Regions from separate parts of the Janthinobacterium svalbardense genome, predicted to be linked through region 2. Evidence: predicted binding sites of a transcription regulator. Region 2 holds the regulator's gene; the other holds the start of a gene.
The links. The regulator sigma-54, encoded in region 2, starts transcription at its own class of promoters, with help from an activator protein. The targets are predictions, from matches to a motif close to TGGCANGNAANCTGCTTT.
Positions count from the first base shown of each region.

Region 1 (3,188 bases), 2.7 Mb from region 2:
CGCGCCGTGGAACTTCACGTCGAGGATGCGCGCCGTGTTGTCGGCCCGCTCCAGGAAGGTGCCCAGGCGAATGAAGTGGATCGCTTCGTCCTTGAGCATGGTGCCCAAAGTGACGCCACGCGACAGATGCGAGCGGTATTTGACCCATTCGAAGAAGGCGCTGGGGTCCGTTTCCAGCAGATTGCTGTTCAGGCGCTTCTGCATGTCGAGCCAGGTGGCGTTCTGGATTTCCCACACTTCCGTCGTCAGGGTGCCCCGCACGGCGCGGGCGTTTTCGCGCGCCCCCGTCAGGCAGGCGAGGATGGAGGACGGGTTGTTCGGGTCGCGCACCATGAAATCGAGCACGTCGCGCGTGTGGAAGCGGCCATATTGATGGTCATATGCGCTTTGCAGCTCGGAAATGCCCAGGGTGGCGCGCCAGCCCTGTTCCGCATCCTGCTCGGACTGGGGAAGCATCGACGTTTGCATGTTGACGTCGAGCATGCGCGCCGTGTTTTCCGCCCGCTCCGTGTAGCGGGCCATCCAGAACAAATGATCGGCGGTGCGGCTCAGCATGTTTTCTCTCCTGCAAAAGCGGATGTCTCTTCCAGTACCCAGGTATCCTTGGTGCCGCCCCCTTGCGAGGAGTTGACCACCAGCGAGCCTTCCCCGAGCGCCACGCGGGTCAGGCCGCCCGGCACCATGGAAATCGTCTTGCCGGACAGCACGAACGGGCGCAGATCGATGTGGCGCGGCGCGATGCCGGCATCCACATACGTGGGGCAGGCGGACAGGGCGAGGGTCGGCTGGGCGATGTAGCCGCCCGGATTGGCCAGCAGGCGCTGGCGGAAGTCCTCGATCTGCGCGGCGCTGGAGGCCGGCCCCACCAGCATGCCGTAGCCGCCCGCGCCATGCACTTCCTTGACGACGAGTTTTGCCAGGTTCGCCAGCACGTAGGACAAATCGGCACTCTTGCGGCACTGGTAGGTGGGCACGTTGTTGAGGATCGGCTCTTGCGACAGGTAGAATTTGATCATGTCGGGCACGAAGGGGTAAATCGACTTGTCGTCGGCCACGCCCGTACCGATGGCGTTCGCCAGGGTGACCCTGCCGGCGCGGTACACGGACAGCAGGCCAGGCACGCCCAGCGAGGAGTCCGAGCGGAAGGCCAGCGGATCGAGGAAATCGTCGTCGACGCGGCGATAAATCACGTCGACGCGCTTTGGCCCACGCGTGGTGCGCATGTAGACGGAGTTGTCGTTGACAAACAGATCCTTGCCTTCGACCAGTTCCACGCCCATTTGCTGGGCCAGAAACGCGTGCTCGAAGTAGGCGGAGTTGTACATGCCCGGCGTCATGACGACGACCGTCGGGTCATCCACGCCCATGGGCGCGACGGAGCGCAGGTTGTCGAGCAGCATGTCCGGGTAATGGTCGACGGGGGCGATGCGGTTGCGGGCAAACAGTTCCGGGAACAGCCGCATCATCATCTTGCGGTCTTCCAGCATGTAGGACACGCCGGACGGCACCCTTAAGTTATCTTCCAGCACATAGAACTCGCCCTTTCCCGCGCGCACGATATCAACGCCAGCGATGTGGGCGTAAATATCGGAGGCGACGGAAATGCCCTGCATTTCCGGGCGGTACTGGGCATTCTTGTAGATTTGCTCGGCGGGAATGATGCCCGCCTTGATGATGTTTTGCTCATGATAAATATCATGGAGGAACATGTTCAAGGCTTGCACGCGCTGCACCAGGCCCGTCTGCATCTGCGCCCACTCGGCAGCGGGGATGATGCGCGGGATGGTGTCGAACGGTATCAGGCGCTCCGTACCGGCATCGTCGCCATACACGGCGAAGGTGATGCCGACGCGGCGGAACGTCAGGTCGGCTTCGGCCCGCTTGCGGGCGATGGTCTCGGGTGATTGCTGCGCCAGCCAGTTGTCAAATTCACGATAGTGTTCACGTACCTTGCTGTCCGCTCCCACGTCATCCGCAGTCATTTCATTGAAAAAATTTGCCATGTTGTGATTTCCCTTGAGCCGTGTCTATGTATAGCTCAGCAGGAAGCGTGCCAGCGGGGCGGCCGCAGGAAGGTGTGAATATGACCATTTTTGTGGCGTCGCACCATCCTTCGCACCGCTTTGGTGCGCTAGCTGTCACTCTTGGGAGCGCCGGCGGGCGGGACGAACGGACGGCAATCGACGGGCACGTCGAAGATGAAGCTGGTGCCCGTTTCGGGTGCGCTGTCGACGGCGATGCTGCCGCCGTGGCTTTCGGCCACATTTTGCACGAAGGGAAGGCCGATGCCCCAGCCCGGCGCGGCGCTGTCGTTCTCGCGGCGCAGGTAGTCGAAGATGCGCTCGGCCTGTTCCGGCGCGATGGCGTGGCCGCCATTGTGCACGGTGAGGATCAGGCGTTCGTGCACGGCTTCCACGTGCACCTTGACGGGCGCGTCGTCGCCGTACTTGAGGGCATTGCTCAGCAGGTTTTCCAACGCGCGCCGCAGCGAGTTCTCGCACCACCAGCCGGTGACGGCTTGCCCGCTGACCTGGCATTTGCCGGGCCGCTGCAGGTTGACCTGGCCGGCCACAGCGTGCACCAGCGGCAGCACGTCGAACTGGCTCAGCGCCAGCGGCAGCTGCTGGCCCCGGTGGTAGCTGAGGCTATCGAGCAATTCCTCGATCATGCTGTCGAGCCGTTTGCTGTGCTCGGCAATCTTGTGCGCCAGCAAGACCACCCGTTCCGGGTCCGCCTGCCGCAGCAGCAACTGGGCGCTGGTGCTGATCACGGCCAGGGGATTGCGCATGTCGTGCGACAGGCCGGCCGCGATGCGGCGCCGGAAGCCTTCGTGCATGCTGGTAAATTCGCGTATCGATTCGCGGATGCCCACGTCGATCGAGGCATTGAGCACCTGCCAGTCCTTGCCGCGCAAGCTGATGCCGGACTCCTGCGCGACGGCGGCGAAGCAGTCACGGAAGATCTGGTATTCCTGGATCACCTGTTCCGGCCCGTAATTGGTCATGCGCGCCCGTTCATTGCCATGCACGGCGGGCACGTTGCTGTTGCTGGCGGCGTTTTCGCGCGGATGGCCCGGCGTGAGGGCTTCGGCCAGGTTGTCGAAAAAGGCGGGCAAGGTATTGATGAGTATGGGCGTGAGCAGCTGGTCGGCGCCGCGCACGCTGGCGCGCACGCGCTGTTCCCAGGCG
Region 1 is NZ_CP023422.1:3,512,474-3,515,661, reverse strand. It holds gene CNX70_RS15575 (alpha-E domain-containing protein) at 1-555, opposite strand, end outside; gene CNX70_RS15570 (circularly permuted type 2 ATP-grasp protein) at 549-2,003, opposite strand; gene CNX70_RS15565 (sensor histidine kinase) at 2,132-3,188, opposite strand, start outside.
Region 1: a site for sigma-54 is predicted at 2,039-2,056, ahead of CNX70_RS15570 (circularly permuted type 2 ATP-grasp protein). Genes of this name have one in related genera too.

Region 2 (3,188 bases):
GCCATGATGGCGGCCACGGAAGGGGCGCCGAAATGGCGGTCCAGCGCCGCGCGCGCCGTGGCCAAAGGAGAAGCCCCCGCCTCGGCCTGGAACGGTGCCGCCAGCGCCTTGATGGCCACCGGCAAGGCCTCGCCCGGCGTCGATTCGAACAGCGCCAGCAGCGCCCCCATCTGCGCCTCGGGCAGATAGACATCGGCCAGCCCCGTGTACAGGGCATCGGCCGCGTTGATCGTCAAGCCCGTCAAGCCCAGGTACAGGCCCAGCTGGCCGGCCAGGCGGGACAGAAAATAACTGCCACCCACGTCCGGGAACAAGCCGATATTGACTTCCGGCATGGCCATGCGCGTGCGGCCCGTGACGATGCGCAAGCGATTGCCGGGCCCGGCTTGCGCCACGCCCATGCCGCCACCCATGACCACGCCATCCATCACGGCGATATACGGTTTCGGGTAGAAATGAATGACATGATTTAAGGCGTATTCTTCCGTAAAGAAATCTTCCAGCAATGCACTGCCGCCTTGCGGCGTAGCCAGGCCCGCATCATAAAAGAAACGGATATCGCCACCGGCGCACAGGGCTTTTTCGCTGCTGGAACGGATCACGACGGCGTCCACCTGCGGATCGTCGCGCCAGGCCAGCAAGACGGCACTCAGGGCGCGCACCATCTCCAGCGACAGGGAGTTGAAGGCTTTCGGACGGTCGAGCACGATGTGCCCGGTGCGGTTGCGGATGGAGGTCTGGACGAAGTCGCTCATGGCAGGCAGGAAAGAAGTGAAAGTGCCAACATTTTAGCGCCTGCGCGGGGAACATTGCGTTCGACAGGTACGGGCGCAAAAAAGGGCGCAAGATGTGCGCCCTTAGTTGATCACAACTGCTGGAAGCGGGTGGCCTTAAACGGCGACGACGGCGTCTTCCTCGGAGTTGTCTGGCAGATGCTTGATCGCCTCTTTACCGTGCCCTTGCACTTTGGTTTTGTACTTCATCACTTGCCTGTCCAGCTTGTCGATCAGGGTATCGATTGCGGCATACAGGTCGTGCGCCAGGCTTTCCACATAGACTGTTTTGCCACTCAGACGCAGGTTGACTTCGGCCTTTTGACGTTTTTCTTTCTCTTTGAGGTTATCCACGGTCAGAATCACGGCGATATCGATAACTTGATCGAAATGACGTTTCACGCGCTCCAGCTTCGTTTGTACGTATTCACGGATGGCTGGTGTCACTTCGAGATGATGTCCGCTGATGGTGAGATTCATACACACTCCTAAAGATGATCGGGTTCGTGCGGTCCATCCTATCCGGCCCGCAGAGGAACCGAAAAAAACTTACAAACACTTACGCAGGCTCACTGGCGGAATTTTCAACGCTTCCCGGTATTTGGCAACAGTACGTCGCGCAATCACCATGCCTTGTTCCCCCAGCATGTCCGCAATCTTACTGTCGGATAAAGGATTTTTAGGGTCTTCTGCTCCTGTCAGTTGCACGATCAATGCCCGTATCGCCGTCGATGATGCTTCGCCCCCCGCTTCGGTGGCGACGTGGCTACCAAAGAAATATTTCAACTCAAACATGCCATGCGGGGTCAGCATGTACTTTTGGGTTGTTACCCGCGAGATAGTACTCTCGTGTAAACCCAGTGTATCAGCTATTTCACGGAGCACAAGGGGGCGCATGGCAACGGCCCCATGCGAGAAAAAGTTCTTTTGTCTTTCTACTATCGCCTGCGCCACACGCAGGATCGTGTCGAAACGCTGGCGCATATTCTTGATCAGCCACTTGGCTTCCTGCAATTGCGCGCCCATGGCGCCCTCGCCCTTGCCCTGCTTGAGCAAGTTGGCGTACATGGCATTGACGCGCAGGCGCGGCATGACGTCGTTGTTCAGGGTGACTTGCCAGCCATTGCGCGCGCGCTTGACGACGACATCGGGCACCACGTAATCGGACACATCCGAGGCGAACACGGCGCCCGGATGCGGATTGCACTGGCGAATCACCGTCTGCGCTTCACGCAAGTCTTCCTCGTCGCAATCGAGGGCTTTTTTCAGCTTGTTGAAATCGCGCTGGGCAAACCAGGCCAGGTGCTTTTCCACGATGACGAGGGCCATGCGCCGCGTCACCATGGCGACGTGCGGCAAGCGCTTGATTTGCAGCGCCAGGCATTCGGACGCGTTGCGCGCACCCACGCCGGGCGGATCGAAACTTTGCAGCAGGGACAAGGCCGTACGCATCTCGTCGGCGTCGATTTCCAGCTCTTCCGGCAGGCGCGCCAGGATGTCGTCGAGCGACTCTTCCAGGTAGCCATTGTCGTCGAGCGCGTCGATGATCAGCTCGACCAGCGCGCGGTCGCGCAATTCGAGCACCGTCACGCGCATCTGCTCCATCAAGTGCTCGCGCAGGGTGCAGTGATGGGCCTCCAATTGCGGACGCGAATCTTCGTCGTCGGGCGCCTTGCCCCGGCTCGCCTCGCTCCAGTCGCTGTCGCCACCATCCGCGGCGGCCGGGCTGTCGCCCGCTTCGCCGTCAAAGGTTTCTGCTTCGGCCGGCGCCGCGGGCGCATCCTGGCCTGGCGGCTGGGGCGGTGCTTCGGCCGGCGCGGCCGTGGAACTCAGGGCCCCGTCGGACAGCAGGCGCAGCGAATGGTCGAGCGGATCGTCGAGGCGCTCGAGCAAGGGATTGTCCGTCAGCAGTTGCTCTAGTTCCTGGTGTAATTCCAGGGTAGACAATTGCAACAGGCGTATCGATTGCTGCAACTGCGGCGTCAGTGCCAGGTGCTGCGAAGTGCGCAGCTGCAATGATTGTTTCATTGGCTCACATGCGGAAGTGTTCGCCCAGATAGACCCGGCGTACCGACTCGTTCGCGATGATGTCGTCGGGGCGTCCCGACGCCAGCACCGAGCCCTGGTTGATGATGTAGGCACGGTCGCAAATACCCAGCGTCTCGCGCACATTATGGTCGGTGATCAGCACGCCGATATTGCGCTCCTTCAAGAAGCGCACGATGCGCTGGATCTCGATCACGGCGATGGGGTCGACACCGGCGAACGGTTCGTCGAGCAGCACGAAACGCGGGTCGGTGGCCAGCGCGCGGGCGATTTCCACACGGCGCCGCTCGCCGCCCGACAGGGACAGCGCCTGGTTCTCGCGCAACTTTTCAATTTGCAAGTCGGCCAGCAATTTATCCAGGCGCTCCT
Region 2 is NZ_CP023422.1:845,077-848,264, reverse strand. It holds gene CNX70_RS03690 (enoyl-CoA hydratase/isomerase family protein) at 1-755, opposite strand, end outside; gene hpf (ribosome hibernation-promoting factor, HPF/YfiA family) at 891-1,253, opposite strand; gene CNX70_RS03680 (RNA polymerase factor sigma-54) at 1,323-2,801, opposite strand; gene lptB (LPS export ABC transporter ATP-binding protein) at 2,806-3,188, opposite strand, start outside.